One region of the Rhizobium sp. BT03 genome, then DNA from elsewhere that is predicted to be linked to it. Evidence: riboswitches for the same ligand, from Rfam matches in the RefSeq annotation. Region 1 holds a riboswitch; each other region holds the start of a gene.
What was found. A riboswitch is a leader RNA that binds a small molecule or an ion and turns the genes downstream of it on or off. The one in region 1 is predicted to bind cobalamin.

Region 1 (4,208 bases):
TAAGGGAAAACGCGCGGCCGATTGAAGTCGCATTCGACCCACCGACCGTTTGCTCATTCCGGGACGACGCCGTGAAACGCCGAAACCTGTCTCTCGCCCTTCTCCTCGCCTTCGCAGCGCCCGCAGCCGCGCAGACCAGTGCCATCTGCGAGGACCTGCGCGGCCGTCTCGCCGACCTGCCGCGATCGATCGGCAATGGCAACGGCCCGGAAGCGCGCCAATATGCCAGCGCCATGGCCGAGCAGAACCTCGAGCTGCGCAAGGTTCGCAACGACCTGCGCAGTTACGGCTGCACCTCGGGCAGCATGGTGGTGATCGGCGGCGAGAATGCCGATTATTGCGCCGAGCTCTCGCAGGCCGAAGGCCGGATGATCGACAATATGGCTTATCTCCAGGACCGCCGCAACGAGCTGACCGGCCGGAACGGCGCCGATGGCGACCGCCGCGAACTGATGGCCGCGCTCGACAGCAACGGCTGCAACAGCGAGAATTTCTATGCGCCGAGCGATCGCAGCGCCGACGAGCCTGCCCCGAGCGTCGAGGAGCAGGCAATGCGTTCCGATACCTTCATTCCGCTCGGCGGCGGTGAGGAGGCCGATCCGCGCTACGGCCTGCCGCGGGCCGAGATGCTGTCGCCGGTCAGCACCATGTGCGTGCGCAGCTGCGATGGCGGTTTCTTCCCGATCAGCTCGAACGCCACCTCGGTCGATTTCGGCCGCGACGCTGAGACCTGTGCCAAGATGTGCCCCGGCATCGAGACCGAACTCTTCTATCGCGAGGTGACGAGCACGGAAGCCTCGAACATGATCTCGGTCGCAACCGGCACGCCCTACAGCGCCATGAAGAACGCCTTCGCCTACAAAAACCGCGCGCCCGGTGAAAAGAACGCCTGCGCCTGCAATCTCACCGCCTATTACGACGAGATGCGCGGCAAGCAGGCGGTAAGCCAACCGCCGCAGCAGGGCTCGATCACCACCATCCGCACCAATCCGCCAGTGAAGGCCGCCGCGACATCAGCCGCGCCGCAGCCATCGGTGCCGGAGCGCCCCTACGACCCCACGCAGAACAAGGTCCGCCAGGTCGGCCCGCAGTTTCTGGCCGGCGACCAGGGCTCGATCGATCTTGCCAATCCTGCCGCGCCTGGCCCGCAGCCGCAGCAGCAGTGAATTGGCTACGGCTCGCTCTGCCCCCAGCCGTCGTGAAAGACGAGTTCATCGAGCGGCAGCCGCTGCCGCCAGCCTTTGACCGAAAGTTCCGGCTCGTCATAGAGCCGGTCGACGAAGCCGGCGCAGAGCCAGGCCACCACCTCGATATGCTCGGGTATGCCGAGAATGCTCTTTAGCTCGCCCTCGCGAAAAATACTGACCCAGCCGATGCCGACCCCTTCGGCGCGGGCCGCCAGCCAGAGATTCTGGATGGCGCAGACCGTGGAATAGCTATCCATCCGCGGATTATGCGTGCGCCCCAGCACGACGCTGCCGCTGCGGGTGGGATCGCAGGTCACGCAGATGCCGAGCGGCGCCTCGATGATGCCTTCGAGCTTGAGGGAGCGGTAGGCCTGGCGCCGCTCGCCCTCGAACATCGATGCGGCCTCCTCGTTGGCCTTCGAGAAGGCATCCCGGACGCGCGCACGCACCGTTGGGCTTTTCACCAGAATGAAATTCCACGGCTGCATGAAGCCGACGGAGGGTGCGTGATGGGCGGCCGTCAGCAGCCGCGCCACCACATCGTCGGGCAAGGGATCGGGCAGGAACTGGCTGCGAACGTCGCGCCGCGTCATGATCGCATGATAGACGGCCTCGCGTTCGGCCGAGGAAAAACCGGACGCCACTGACAGGGCATCCTCATCAAAGGGTCGCATCGTCAAATCCCCAACAACGCAACCGCCCGCCGTCCGCGCGGGTTGGGTCTATCTTGCCAGGCCGGTCTTCTGACTTGGCGTCACCCGTCTGCCGCAGCCTTCCCGGCAAAAGCCAGTGGCATGATGAAGCGGCAGGCGTCGGCCTTACAGCGTTGGGCACGTTCCGGTCTTGCACCGGATTCCCGATTCTCCCGCCTGGATGGCGGGCACCTGACGGCGCATCTATTTCAGGAAAGCAGCGCCACTGCAAGCCGGGAGTCCTCTTCTCCCCAGCGGGGAGAAGGTGGCCCGAAGGGTCGGATGAGGGGGTGAGCAGTGAAACTGCGAATGCACTGAGCGCAAGCGAGGGGCAACATGAAAGGCGTGCCGTGCAGCCCCCTCATCCGCCTGCCGGCACCTTCTCCCCGCTGGGGAGAAGAGGGAGCTGGCCAAGTCTCGATCCTACCTCAACCCTCTCCAAAACAGCAAGAAACGAGAGGCCCATCTCATTTGACCGCCCGCGTCGGTTTGAAGCGGCACGGCAGGCCGCAGCGTCGATTGTTTCTATAGCCTAGCCGCTGATGAAAGCGTATGGCTGAACAATCCATACCAGCACCCCGGTTGCCCGTGCCCCGCCTCACGCCCATGATCCTCGCGGTCGCCCTGTTCATGGAACAGATGGATTCGACCGTGATTGCCACCAGCCTGCCGGCGATAGCAGCCGATATCGGCACCTCGCCGATCGCGCTGAAGCTTGCCGTCACCAGCTATCTCGTGGCACTGGCGATCTTCATCCCGATCAGCGGCTGGATGTCGGATCGTTTCGGCGCGCGCAACATCTTCCGCATGGCGATCTTCGTCTTCATGATCGGTTCGGTCGCCTGCGCCTTTTCCAATTCGATCGCAGCCTTCGTCGTCTCGCGGCTGATCCAGGGCGCCGGCGGCTCGATGATGACGCCGGTCAGCCGCCTGCTGTTGGTCCGGGGAACGCCGCGCCACGAACTCGTCGATGCCATGGCCTGGCTCACCATTCCGGCGCTGATCGGCCCGATCATGGGGCCGCCGATCGGCGGCTTCCTCACCACCTATCTCACCTGGCACTGGATCTTCTGGATCAATGTCCCGATCGGCGTCGCCGGCATCATCCTCGTCACGCGCTTCCTGCCGGCGGTCGAGCCGCGCAGCCCGCGGCCGATGGATTTTCCGGGTTTCTTCCTTTGCGGCATCGGCTTTTCCGGCTTCGTCTTCGGCCTCTCGGTCATCAGCCTTCCCGCCGTGCCCGTCGTCTACGGTTACGTCACCGTGGCAATTGGCATCCTTGCCGGCCTCTTCTATCTCCTGCATGCCCGCCGCGCGTCCTATCCGCTTCTCGATCCGAAAATGTTCCGCTACCCGATGTTCCGGGCGGCAATCCTCGGCGCCTCCAATTTCCGCATGGGGCTCGGCGCCCTGCCTTTTCTGATGCCGCTGATGCTGCAGCTCGGCTTCGGCCTGACGCCGCTGCAATCGGGCTCGGTGACCTTCGTCAGCGCGCTCGGCTCGATGGGGTCGAAATTTGCCGCTTCGCGCACCTTCAATACCTTCGGTTTCCGCACCGTCATATCGATCACCACCTTGCTGGCGGCGATCTTCCTCGGCATCAACGGGTTCTTCACCGCTGCAACGCCGCTGCCGCTGATCATGGCCTGCCTGCTGATCGGCGGCCTGTTCCGCTCCATGGCCTTTTCGGGCGTCAATGCCATGGCCTTCGGCGATGTCGACGATGCCGACAGCAGCCAGGCGACCGCAATCAATGCCGTCGCCCAGCGTATCTCCATGGCGATGGGTGTGGCGATCGCCGGCGGCATCCTCGAAATTTCGAGCAGTTTCCATGGCGGCAGGCTGCTGGTCTCGGATTTTCACACTGCCTTCTTCAGCGTCTCGGCAATCTCGGCGCTCGCCTGCATCACCTTCCTGCGCCTGCCGCGCGATGCCGGCGCGGAACTGACGACACGCCGCCTTAAGCACCGCCAGGCCGAGCCCGAAGAGGCCTTGGCGGAAAACAGCCCTTGATCCCGCCGACCGCCGGTCCGGTATCCCATTCCACTTTATGATTTCTTCACACATCGAAGACAGACTGCGTTTGCGCGTTTTGGGTCGCACAGGGGGACATGGGCATGAGTGCTCATGCTGCGACCGCCGGCGTGGATGCCCGTATTGATAGGCTGGTCGGGACCATATCCGACTGAGCTCGCGTTTCGAGGCCCCCGCGGCATGTTCCATTTTTTAAAAACGATGCCCCTGACAGCCAAGCTGGCGGCGATTATCGTGACCGTCAACCTTTGCGGCATCTCCGCCTTTGCCACCTATACGTGGATGTACGAAACCA
Region 2 (4,208 bases), 140 kb from region 1:
CCGTCTTGACGTCGGCGCGCATCAGCTTGTCCACCGTCAGGTTGCGGATCCAGCCGACGTCATGGGCGCTGCGGATGCTTTCGCCGCGCAGATGGAAGCGCCATGTGGCGAAGGAGTAGCCGAAGGTCGAGCGCACGACGAGCGAAGAGGTGATGACGGCGGCGAGCACCAGCGCGGTGATCGGGAAATCGCCGGTGATTTCGAGCGCCAGGAACGTCATCGTCAGCGGCCCGCCGATGACGGCGACGGCAAGCGAACTCATGCCGACGACGGCATAGATGACGGGCGTTAGCGTCGCATCGGCAAAATAGGGGCCGCAATAGGCGAAGAGCTTGCCGAGCAGGGCGCCCATGAACAGCGACGCGAAGAACAGGCCGCCCCTGAAGCCGGAGCCGATCGAGATCGCGGAAGCCAAGGATTTCAACAGAAAGAGGCCGATCAGCGCCGGGATGGCCACGTCGCGGGAAAGGTTGAGATGCAGCGCGCCGTGGCCGGCCGAAAGCACCTGCGGCGAGATCATCGCCAGCAGCCCGACAATGATGCCGCCGAGTGCGGGGCGGAAGGGCGGGGCGATCGAGCTCTTGCGCGCGAGTTCCTCGACGAAGGAGACGCCCTGCATGATCAGGATGCCGACGCCGGCGCAGAAGACGCCGAGCAGTATTGCCGGGATATAATCGGCCGGCATGACAGCGCCGAAGCTGCCGATATCGATGGTGAAATCGCCGTCGGTGAGCAGCCTTGCGATCAGGGTGGAAACGAGGGCCGAGACGACCACGGGGGTCAGCGACACGATCGTATAGGTGCCGATGATCAGCTCGAAGGCATAGAAGGCGCCGGTCAGCGGCGCGTTGAAGGCGGCGGCGATGGCGCCGGCTGCGCCGCAGCCGACGAGGATACGCAGATCCGAGCGGCGAAGCTGCAGCTTCAGGCCGAATTTCGAGGCGAGGCCGGCGGCAAGCTGGGTATAGCCGGCCTCCAGGCCGACGGAGGCGCCGAAGCCGTTGGAGATCAGGTTCTGCACGGCGACGATGATGCTGTCGGTCAAGGACAGGCGGCCGCCATGCAGCGCATTGGCCTCGATCGGGTCGACCATCGGCTTCTTGCGGCGTTTGGCCAACACGAAGAGAAGCAGACCGAGCAAGATGCCGCCGATGACGGGGGCGGTCAGCAGCAGCAGCTTGTCGTCGATCACAGACGAGCTCAGCCTTTCGCTGTCTGGTATGCCGAAGACCAGCTGATGCAGTTCATTGGAGACGAAGCTCATGCCGGTGACGGCAAGCCCGGAGGTGATGCCGACGACGGCGCCCGCCAGCGACAGGCCGACTTCGCTGCGTCGCGTCAGCGCCCGCAGCCGCCCCGGATCGAAGAAAACTCGCAGCGCCCGGAACCGGCGCCGATCCAATTTCATAAGCATGGCAAGACAACTAGGCAGGAAGAGGCCCGGTCAAGGGCGATGGCGCAGACCGCTTGCGATGTAATTGCGGCGAAAAGCTGGCGCGACGATCAAATATTTATGACGTAAGTATCTGATAAATGACGATGTTTTAGGTAGAGTAAGTCGTCTTGCGAGCGTTGCGTCGCCTGGCTGGCCATTCCCGGCCATATCGGCCGGTTGACTTCACCCCTGAGCTTGCCTAACCATCTTTGGAATAACGGATGGTTCCGGATCGGTGTTACGCCTTTCCGGATGAAAAGGGAATGTGACGGGGCGGACCCACACCGGGCGCCTTCATCACAGCCGACCCCGCGACTGTAGAGCGGTCAGGGTCTTCCATCCGGCATCCAGCTCTTCCGGCCGACAGTCTGCAATGGTGCAGGCGGGCGGGACGGGCGACATGCCGGAAAAGCCACTGGACATGCATGGTGATCAACCGGGGTCGGACGCCTCTATTTCTACGAATCGTCCACCTCTTCACCGATGCAGCCGGGAAGGCGAGGCAGATCCGCTGGCACGATCATGGGCGACCGGATTCCGGTCCGCCCCGATCGCGGCCGACAACCGCGAGCCAGGAGACCTGCCATTCGTGCCGGGCGAGAAGCCCAACCCTGGGCAAGAGACCCACTGCCAGCACGGAGGTTGTTTTGGCTGAACGAATGAATTCGGCGCGGCTTGGTGCTGTGCGTATGGATTTCCCCTTCTCCCTCGCGGGGAGAAGGTGGCCCGAAGGGTCGGATGCGGGGGCCGCACGGCGCCTCCGTCATTTTGCCCTTCGCTTGTGCTCAGTGCATTCGCGGCTTCGCCGCTCACCCCCTCAACCGCCTGCCGGCACCTTCTCCCCGCGGGGGAGAAGAGGGATGTGGCACCGCCGCGCCCTCTCTAGCGGGAGCGCTTGCGTATGACGATCGCTTCCACCAACACCACCTTTATCCTCGGCGGCGCACGCTCCGGCAAATCCCGCTTTGCCGAATCTCTTGTCGTGCCGACCGGCCTCGATCGTCACTACCTCGCGACCGGCCGGGCGTGGGACGAGGAAATGCAGGCGCGCATCGCCCAGCACCGGGCCGATCGCGGTCCGTCCTGGACCACGCATGAGGAGCCGCTCGATCTTGTCGGCAAGCTCGCCGCCATCGACGGCGAGGGCCGTGTGGTGCTGATCGACTGCCTGACGCTCTGGGTCACCAATCTGATGATGGAGGAGCGGGATATGACCGCGGAGTTTACGGCGCTCGCTGATTTCCTGCCTGACGCGAAGGCGCGGCTCGTTTTCGTTTCCAACGAGGTCGGCCTCGGCATCGTGCCCGACAATCGCATGGCGCGGGATTTTCGCGATCATGCCGGCCGTCTCCACCAGATGATCGCGGCGAAGGCCGCCGAAGTCTATTTCATCGCGGCAGGCCTGCCGCTGAAAATGAAGGGTTAAATCCATGAACCAGCAGAAGATTCCCGCAACCGTCATCACCGGCTTCCTCGGCGCCGGCAAGACGACGATGATCCGCAACCTGCTCACAAACGCGGGCGGCAAGAAGATCGCGCTCATCATCAACGAATTCGGCGATCTCGGCGTCGACGGCGATGTGCTGAAGGGCTGCGGCGCGGAGAATTGCACTGAGGACGACATCATCGAGCTGACCAATGGCTGCATCTGCTGCACGGTCGCCGACGACTTCATTCCGACGATGACGAAGCTGCTGGAGCGCGACCAGCGCCCCGACCATATCGTCATCGAAACCTCGGGCCTTGCTTTGCCGCAGCCGCTGGTCGCGGCTTTCAACTGGCCTGACATTCGCACTCAGGTGACCGTCGACGGTGTCGTCACCGTAGTCGACAGCGCCGCAGTTGCCGCCGGCCGTTTCGCCGACGATCACGATGCTGTCGAGGCGGCGCGCAGTGAGGATGAATCGCTCGATCACGAGAGCCCGATCGAAGAGCTGTTCGAGGATCAGCTGACCTGCGCCGATCTGATCGTGCTCAATAAGACCGACCTGATCGATGGGGCTGGTCTTATCAGGGTGCGCGACGAGGTCGCCTCTCGCACAGTGCGCAAGCCTGCGATGATCGAGGCGAGGAATGGCGAGGTGCCGGCCGGCATCCTGCTCGGTCTCGGAATCGGCACGGAGGACGATATCGCCAACCGCAAGTCGCACCACGAGCTTGAGCATGAGGACGGTGTGGCGCACGATCACGACGAATTCGACAGCTTCGTCGTGGACCTCGGAGCGGTCGCCGATATTGCCGGCTTCGTTGAAAAGCTGAAGGCGATCATATCAGCCCATGACGTGCTGCGCCTCAAGGGCTTCGTCGACGTTTCGGGCAAGCCGATGCGCCTGCAGCTTCAGGCCGTCGGCAGCCGCATCGACCACTATTTCGACCGCGCCTGGACGCCTGGTGAAAAGCGCGCCACGCGTCTGGTCGTCATCGGCCTTCATGAGATGGATCAGGGCGCGGTGAGGGCGGCGATCGAGGCGCTGGCGTAACCCCATGCATCTGCTTCTGGCCCAACAGGGAACGATCAGCGACGGCGATGAGGCGATCGACCTCGGGCAGACGCCGGGCGATATCCTGTTCCTGTCGGCGGCCGACAGCGAGCTTGCGGCGATCGCGGCCGCCCATCAAGCGCGTGGTGGACCGCATTCGCTGCGGCTCGCCAGCCTGATGAGCCTCAAGCATCCGATGTCGATCGATACCTATGTCGAACGCACGGCGCGGCACGCCAGGCTCATCATCGTCCGTGCGCTCGGCGGCGCCAGCTATTTCCGCTATGCGCTGG
Region 3 (4,208 bases), 280 kb from region 1:
GGCTGTCGCAGAACATTGCCGCCAGGTTAAGGTCGTGCAGCGCCACGATGCAGGTGATGCCGAGCTTGGAGATCAGCCGGAGGATGTCGAGCTGGTGCTGGATATCGAGATGATTGGTCGGCTCGTCGAGCAGCAGCTCACCCGGCGCCTGCGCCAGCGAGCGCGCAATATGGACACGCTGGCGCTCACCGCCCGACAGCGTCTGCCAGAGCTGGCCCGCCCGCTCCCCCATGGCGACCCGCAACAAGGCCTCGTCGACCGCGGCATCGTCCTCAGCGCCCCAGGGCGAGAGCAGCCCGCGATGGGGCGTGCGGCCGAGCCGCACCACGTCGCGCACCGTCAGCTGCGTCTCGGTCGTCGACTGCTGCTCGACGAAGGCGATGCGCCGCGCAAGGGCTGCGCGCGACAGCGAAGCGATATCGTCTTCGCCCAGCCGGATGACACCGCTGCGGACCTTGCGCAGCCGGCAGATCAGCCTGAGCAGGCTCGATTTGCCGGAGCCGTTCGGCCCGAGCAGGCCGAGCACCTTGCCCTTTTCGACCGTCAGGCTGACGCCGTTGACGATGACCGTGTCGCCGGCGGCAAAACTCACCGCGTCGATGGAAATGCTCATGCGCTCCTCCGCACACGATAAAGGATGACCGCGAAGGCCGGCGCGCCGAAGAGCGCGGTGACGACGCCGATCGGCAGCACCTGCTGCGGGATGATGATGCGCGAGACGATATCGGCGCCGACCATGTAGATCGCGCCGCCGAGCGCCGTTGCCGGCAGCAGCCGCCGATGCCCCGGCCCGACGAGGAAGCGGGCGGCATGCGGGATGACGAGACCGACGAAGCCGATCGAACCCACCATGCTGACGACGCTCGCCGTCATCGCCGCCGTCAGGGCAAAGAGCAGGATCTGGACGCGGCGGACAGCAATGCCCAGCGAGGCGGCCGCATCCGTGCCGAAGGCGAAGGCGTCGAGCGCCCGGACATGGGCCATGCAGACGAGGAAACCGGCAAGCGCGATCGGCACCGAGAGATAGACATCCGGCCAGCGCACGCCGCTGAGCGAACCCAGCAGCCAGAACAGCACGCCCCGCGCCTGCTCGGCATTGGCCGAGGTCGTGACGATATAGGAGGTGAGCGCATTGAAGAGCTGCGAACCGGCCACGCCGCAGAGAATGATGCGCTCGCCCGTTCCGCCCGCCCCCGTGGCGAGGAAGCCGACCAGCAGGAAAGCGACGACCGCGCCGAGAAAGGCACCGCCCGAAAGCCCGAGAACGCCATAGCCGAAGCCGAGGATCATCACCGAGACCGCCCCGGTCGAAGCCCCGGCCGAAATGCCGAGCACATAGGGTTCGGCCAGCGGATTGCGCAGCAGCGCCTGCAGGATGGCGCCGGAAAGCGACAGCGAGGCGCCGGCGCTCGCCGCGACCAGCGCCCGGCTGAGGCGATAATCCCAGACGATGCCCTGATGGATGCGGCTGAGCTCGAAATCCGTGCCGAACAGCCGGTTCGACACCGCCTCCGCCGTGGTCGCCAGCGGAATGGCGATCTCACCGATCGAAACGGCAAGGCTGATCATCAGCCCGAGAAGAAGGAAGGCGGCAATGGTGAGCGCGGCAAGCGCCCACCATCCCGGCTCTCTGGCCGATGCTGCCGTCACTGGGTCAGGCCGAAGGACTTGATGCCCTTCGCCAGCGTCTCGATGCCGTCGATGGTGCGGATCGTCGGGTTCATCGATTGCGCGTCCATCATCACGAAACGCCCGTTCTTCACCGCGTCCAGCTCCTTGGTGACGGGATCCTTCCTAAGGAAATCGATCTTCACCTCGGGATCGTCGGCGGCGTAGCGGCGCCGGTCCATGGTGGCGAGAACGATGACGGCGGGGTTCGCCTCGGAAATGGTTTCCCAGCCGACCAGCGGCCATTCCTCCTCGGTGGTAACGACATTCCTGGCGCCGATCGCCTTCAGGATATAAGCCGGCGCGCCGTTCTTGCCGGCAATGAAGGCGTCGCCATTGACCTCCTTGCTGGAGAACCAGAAGACGACGGGCAGGTTCTTGCCCGCTGCGCCCGATATCGAAGCCACCGCATCGGCCTCGCGCTTCTTCAATTCAGCGATCAGCGTATCGCCGCGCTCCTTCACGTCGAAAATTTCAGAGAGTTCGGCGATTTCACGATAGATCAGCTCCATCGTGAACAGCTCCTTGCGCACGCCGTCGCCGCCATCGGTATTGACCTTGGCGAAACAATCGGCCGGCGAAAGATAGGTGTTGATGCCGAGATCCTCGAACTGCTCCCGCTTGCCGACGGAGCCCTGCGCGCCGACATGCCATTCGAACTCGGCCGCCACAAGGTCGGGCTCTTGCCCGACGACGGATTCGAAGCTCGGATCGTTGTCGGCGAGACGCTTTATCTTGCTGTTGGCCTCGGCATATTGCGGCAGCACGGGACCCACCCAAACGGCCGTGCCTGTGATTTTGTCGGCAACGCCGAGCGAGAAGAGAATTTCGGTCATGCCCTGGCCGATCGAAACGATCTTCGACGGCGCCTTCTGGAACGTCACCTGCTCACGGCAATTGGTGATGGTCAAAGGATATTGGGTGGCGGCAAGGCTCGGTGCCGCAAAGCCGATCAGCCCGAAGGCACATGTCATGGTGGCGAAAATCTGGCGCATGAAAAACCTCGATTGAAGGGAAAAAGCACGGTTATGCCGCACAGGCGGCCGAGGGCACGCTGAGACGTGCGCTAACCGCAGGAGGCCCAATCGAGACGGATGCATGCCGGAATTCGGCGAAGGTTCAGAAAGTCAATCATGTCTGTTCCTTGTCCGGGCATCCCCGCCCGGTTGATTGGATCGTGATTGACGGCAGGTCTCCTGGCTTGCGGATATCCGTCGTCTCATCCGCCTTCCCGCGCTATATCGCAGTGGCGAGGCCATAAGCCCTTCAGAGATGGCCGGTCGCTGGCCACAGCTGAGATGATCGACAATCCGCTTACAGTTGCGGGGGCAGCCACGGTCTCGGTCCCTACTGGGTCGTCCTCACCGTGTTCCCTATTAATCCCCTTGGAGTCATCTTCAGGGAACCATCGCCCTCAGTTACGTCGCCGGCCCGGGCGACGTCAACAACTATTGCGGAGGATTAGGTTTGGGTGGGCGAAAAATGGAGACGGATCGTCGGAGCGCTGTTGGCCGGTATAATGCCGGCATCCTTCATCCCCTCAGGATGAGGCTCTCTTAAGCGTCGGCGCAGCATCCTCCCATTCCCGCTGTCGTAGGCGCGGCATCCGCCAACCTCCCTCATGCTGAGGTGCGCAGCCCGAGAGGGCGAAGCCTCGAAGCACGCCGCAACGGTGCTCCTTGCTAAAAACGCATCCTGCTCTGCGAATGGAGCACCCGCCTCGTCTTTCGAGGCTTCAGCCTTCGGCTTCCGCACCTCAAGATGAGGCTCTTTTGAGCGTCGACAGAAGATCCTCCCGTTCCCGCTGTCGTGGGTGCGGCACCCTCCGACCTCCCTCATGCTGAGGTGCGCAGCCCGTACGGCGAAGCCTCGAAGCACGCGCCGCAACGCTGCTCCCTGCGTTCCTACAAGGCATCCAGCGGGATCTTCAGATATCGCCGCCCATTTCCCTCCGGCTCGGGCAATCTGCCTCCCCGAATATTCACCTGCAGCGCGTGCAGCATCAGCTTCGGTTTCGGCAGCGTACGGTCGCGCGCCTTGCGGAGCGCCACGAAGCCGGCCTCGTCAATGCCTGATATATGCGGATTACCGCTTTTCTGGGCGGCTACCGTGCTTTCCCAGCGCGGGTGACGGCCGCCAGGCTGATAGTCGTGGCCGGAAAAGAGCCGGGTCTCCTCGGGCAGCGACAGGATGGCCTGGATCGAGTGCCAGAGGTCGCTGGCGCTGCCGCCGGGAAAATCCGTGCGCGCCGTGCCGGAATCCGGCGTGAACACGGTATCGTGCACGAAGGCTGCGTCGCCAATGACATAGGTCACCGAGGCAAGGGTATGGCCGGGCGAGAACATCACGCGGGCTTTAAGCTCGCCGATCTCGAAGGTGTCGCCATCGGCAAACAGCCGATCCCATTGCGAGCCGTCGGTTTCGAGTGCCTGCCAGTTGTAGATTTCCTTCCAGAGCACCTGCACGTCGGTGACATGGGCGCCGATCGCGGTCGGCGCGCCGGTCTTTCCTTTGAGGTAGTGCGCGGCGGAGAAATGATC
Region 4 (4,208 bases), 1.5 Mb from region 1:
TCAACGCCGCCCAATCCTCCTGTGTCGGAACAGGGATGCCGGCATCGTCGAACAGCGCCTGCACCTTCTCCGTCGCCGGCTTCCATTCCTGCTCGGTATATTTGTCGAAATATTCGCCGGAGGCATATTTGGAGTTCTCGAACCCCTTGAAGCTCGTGCCGCGTTCGACCGCCAGAAGGTTCGAGGCGCGGATCGCGTGATAAGTCACCGTATAGAAATAGATGTTGGTGAAATCGACGCCTTCCCTAGAGCCGTAGAAGATGTGTTCGCGGGCGAGATAGCCGTGCAGGTTCATCTGGCCGAGGCCGATCGCATGGCTTTCGTCATTGCCTTTCTCGATCGAGGGCACCGAGGCGATATGGCTCATGTCGGAGACCGCCGTCAGCGCCCGGATCGAGGTCTCGATCGTCTTGCCGAAATCGGCGGAATCCATGGCCGCGGCGATATTCAGCGAGCCGAGATTGCAGGAAATATCCTTGCCGAGATGCTTGTAGGAGAGGTCGTCGTTGTATTCGCTCGCCTCGCTGACCTGCAAAATCTCCGAGCAGAGATTGCTCATGGAGATGCGACCCGCAACCGGGTTTGCCCGGTTCACCGTGTCCTCGAACATGATGTAGGGATAACCGCTCTCGAACTGGATCTCGGCGAGCACCTGGAAGAATTCACGCGCCTTGATCTTCTTCTTCGAGATGCGCGCGTCCGCCACCATCTCCCGATATTTTTCCGTCACCGAAATTTCGGTGAAGGGCACGCCGTAGACCCGCTCCACGTCATAGGGCGAGAACAGATACATGTCCTCATTGTTCCTCGCGAGTTCGAAGGTAATGTCGGGCACGACGACGCCCAGCGACAGCGTCTTGATACGGATCTTCTCGTCGGCATTTTCGCGCTTGGTATCGAGGAAACGCATGATGTCGGGGTGATGGGCGTTGAGATAGACAGCACCCGCACCTTGGCGGGCCCCGAGCTGGTTGGCATAGGAGAAGCTGTCTTCGAGCAGCTTCATGACCGGGATGATGCCCGATGACTGGTTCTCGATCTGCTTGATCGGCGCGCCGGCCTCACGGATGTTCGTCAGCGACAGCGCCACGCCGCCGCCGCGCTTCGACAGCTGCAGCGCAGAATTGATCGAGCGGCCGATCGATTCCATATTGTCCTCGACCCGCAGCAGGAAGCAGGAGACGAGTTCGCCGCGCTGTTTCTTGCCGGCGTTGAGGAAAGTCGGCGTCGCCGGCTGAAAACGGCCGGAAATAATCTCGTCGACCATGTCGCGGGCAAGGGCCTCGTCGCCGCGCGCCAAGGTCAGCGCCACCATGCAGATTCGATCCTCGTAGCGCTCGAGATAGCGCTTTCCGTCGAAGGTCTTCAGCGTATAGCTGGTGTAATATTTGAAGGCGCCGAGGAAAGTCGGGAACCGGAATTTCCTGGCATAGGCCTGGTCGAACAGGTCGCGCACGAAATTGAAGGAATATTGGTCGAGAACCTCCTGCTCGTAATAGCCCTCGGTGACGAGATAATCGAGCTTTTCGCGGAGATTGTGAAAGAACACCGTGTTCTGGTTCACATGCTGCAGAAAATACTGCTTCGCCGCCATCCGGTCCTTGTCGAGCTGGATCCTGCCCTCATCGTCATAGAGGTTCAGCATGGCGTTCAGCGCGTGATAGTCGAGCGTTTCCGCCGCTTTCAAAGGGCGTTCGCCGGCGGGATGAGCAAAAGTGTTATGCGGTTTTGCGCCCGCATCCCGCGTCAGAGGTGTTCCCGTGTCCAAAATCGTTCCATTCCGTGTTTGACGTTGGCGACATCCTCCTCCGTGCCCATGAGCTCGAACCTGTAGAGGTAAGGCACCCGGCATTTCTGCGAGATCACGTCGCCGGCGAGCCCGTATGTCTCGCCGAAATTGCTGTTGCCCGCGGCAATCACGCCGCGAATGTGTCCTCGGTTCTCCGCATCGTTCAAGAAACGGATCACCTGCTTGGGAACGGCGCCCTTTACGATCCCTGGGCCGCCGTCGCCGCTATAGGTCGGCACGACGAGCACGAAAGGTTCGCGGATATGGAACGCATCCGCACCGCCCGCCGGAATACGCGCCGCGCGCAGTCCGAGCCTGGCGACGAAGCGATGGGTATTCTCGGATCGGCTGGAATAATAAACGATCAGCCCCATCGCCTTTCCTCGGTCAGGAGAGCGCGCTGATCATATCGGGGCGGAACCCCGCCCAATGCTGCTCGCCGGCAACGACGACGGGAACCTGCATGTAGCCCATGCCGCGCACACGATCGAGCGCCTCGGCATCTTCGGAGATATCGACGATGTCATAATCGACGCCCAGGCGGTCGAGGGCGCGATAGGTGGCGGTGCATTGGACGCAGGCGGGTTTGCTGTAGACGGTAACGCTCATCATCTTCCTCGTGATCTCAATGAATTCAGGACGCAGAACTGGGATCGGGCGCTTTGCGGCGTCCGGGGCAACGTTTGATAATGATCTGGCAAAGTTGGCGTCTTAAACGCCCGATATGGTCCCTCTCGGGATTTGCGCGGGCGGCGGCCTGGATATTCTCGACATGACTTCAACCCCGAAGTGCTCATGCGGACGTTCGGGGCAGCGCAGCAGGCGCGGATCATTCCGCTTCATGCACGCGACCTTCCGGACACCCCGCCCGTGGACATCTCGTTCAAGGCAGGTCTCCTGGCTTGCGGGTCGAAGCACCCTGCCCCCAGCCTTCCCAAGGCATCATGCCTCAGTGACCTGAAATCGGACAGTTGCTCGCCGCTTACAGTTGCGGGGGCAGCTCCGGCCTTGTCCCGCCCTCATGGTGGAACGCACCGTATTCCCGTCTTAGCCCGCGATCCTCACGAATCGAAGGAACCTTGAACACTATATATAGTATGCCAATCAAAAATCATGTCAACGGATGGTTTTCGCCTTGCGTTACGACAGGTTTGAAATCGCTGCGTTCCTGTGAAAACATGGATAATAAAGGCTTAAACAAAACGAACTGCGGAGAAGGCCGTGATGAGTAGGCCAGCCTGGTCGGCTCAGGCTGCTGACAAACCACGGCAAAACCCGTGACGTCATCCTCGGCCTTGTGCCGAGGATCTACACACGGTCAATTAAGTATTTGAAAATAAACGTTTTCCTGTCAGGAAATTGCCGTGGTTAGATGCTCGGCACAAGGCCGAGCATGACGGAGGAGACTTTGTCGGCAAACCGAGAGCCCGCCTGACTGAGGATCGGCTCCGCTATTTTCAATTCTCGATCAGGCCCGAACCGGCAGCAGTCTTCACGCCGCCACCGGAAAAACATTCATCCCTTTACGCGAAGCAGCCGGAGGGCATTGATCGTCACCAGCACCGTGGCGCCGGTATCGGCCAGAATCGCCGGCCAGAGCCCGGTGATGCCGGCGATGGTCGTGACCAGGAACACCGCCTTCAGCCCGAGCGCGATGGTGATATTCTCCAGGATATTGCGCGTCGTCCGCTGCGACAGCGCGATCATCCGCGCCACGTCGCCGACGCGCCCGTGCAGCACGGCGGCATCGGCCGTCTCCAGCGCCACATCGGTGCCGCCGCCCATGGCGATGCCGATGTCGGCGGCGGCCAGCGCCGGAGCGTCGTTGATGCCGTCGCCGACCTTGGCGACGACGAAGCCCTGGCGCTTCAATTCGCCGACAACCCGCTGTTTGTCCTCGGGCATCATCTCGCCGCGCCAGTCGATGCCGAGCATGCCGGCAACGGCTGCCGCCGTCCGCTTGTTGTCGCCCGTCAGCATCATCGCCTTGATACCGGCCGATTTAAGCGCCGAGAGCCCGGCTTCGGCATCCTCGCGCGGCTCGTCGCGCATGGCGATCAGGCCGGCTGCCGCGCCATTGACGAGCAGCACCGACACGCTCTTGCCCTCGTCATTCAGAACAGTGATGCGTGCATCCTTGTCGCCGTCGAGGGCCCCGCGTTCGCGGGCAGCGGACGACGACAGCAAATCGAGAGTCTCGCCGCCGACTTTGCCGCTGACACCCTTGCCCGGCAGCGCTTTCAGTTCGAAAGCCGGCGGCATGGGGACGCCGTCAGCCTTGGCGCGTTTGAGGATCGCCAGCGCCAAGGGGTGGCTGGAGCCTTGCTCCAGCACTGCCGCGCGCGACAAGATCTGCGCCTCACTCAATCCGAAGGCAACGATATCGGTCACTTGAGGCTTGCCTTCCGTCAGCGTGCCC

Region 2: it holds a riboswitch for cobalamin, as region 1 does, so the genes downstream of both, cobU (bifunctional adenosylcobinamide kinase/adenosylcobinamide-phosphate guanylyltransferase) here and bluB (5,6-dimethylbenzimidazole synthase) in region 1, are expected to answer to the same signal.
Region 3: it holds a riboswitch for cobalamin, as region 1 does, so the genes downstream of both, QMO80_RS21400 (ABC transporter substrate-binding protein) here and bluB (5,6-dimethylbenzimidazole synthase) in region 1, are expected to answer to the same signal.
Region 4: it holds a riboswitch for cobalamin, as region 1 does, so the genes downstream of both, nrdH (glutaredoxin-like protein NrdH) here and bluB (5,6-dimethylbenzimidazole synthase) in region 1, are expected to answer to the same signal.

The regions. Positions count from the first base shown of each region.
Region 1 is NZ_CP125640.1:191,349-195,556, reverse strand. It holds gene QMO80_RS00975 (DUF2865 domain-containing protein) at 72-1,166, shown strand; gene bluB (5,6-dimethylbenzimidazole synthase) at 1,172-1,861, opposite strand; cobalamin riboswitch at 1,903-2,090, opposite strand; gene QMO80_RS00965 (MFS transporter) at 2,432-3,892, shown strand; gene QMO80_RS00960 (HAMP domain-containing methyl-accepting chemotaxis protein) at 4,094-4,208, shown strand, end outside.
Region 2 is NZ_CP125640.1:48,875-53,082, forward strand. It holds gene QMO80_RS00270 (chloride channel protein) at 1-1,414, opposite strand, end outside; cobalamin riboswitch at 1,641-2,038, shown strand; gene cobU (bifunctional adenosylcobinamide kinase/adenosylcobinamide-phosphate guanylyltransferase) at 2,337-2,861, shown strand; gene cobW (cobalamin biosynthesis protein CobW) at 2,866-3,915, shown strand; gene cobN (cobaltochelatase subunit CobN) at 3,920-4,208, shown strand, end outside.
Region 3 is NZ_CP125640.1:4,408,348-4,412,555, reverse strand. It holds gene QMO80_RS21410 (ABC transporter ATP-binding protein) at 1-613, opposite strand, end outside; gene QMO80_RS21405 (iron ABC transporter permease) at 610-1,650, opposite strand; gene QMO80_RS21400 (ABC transporter substrate-binding protein) at 1,647-2,663, opposite strand; cobalamin riboswitch at 2,837-3,093, opposite strand; gene blh (bifunctional sulfur transferase/dioxygenase Blh) at 3,573-4,208, opposite strand, start outside.
Region 4 is NZ_CP125640.1:3,198,888-3,203,095, reverse strand. It holds gene nrdE (class 1b ribonucleoside-diphosphate reductase subunit alpha) at 1-1,768, opposite strand, end outside; gene nrdI (class Ib ribonucleoside-diphosphate reductase assembly flavoprotein NrdI) at 1,747-2,163, opposite strand; gene nrdH (glutaredoxin-like protein NrdH) at 2,177-2,398, opposite strand; cobalamin riboswitch at 2,659-2,886, opposite strand; gene QMO80_RS15695 (heavy metal translocating P-type ATPase) at 3,305-4,208, opposite strand, start outside.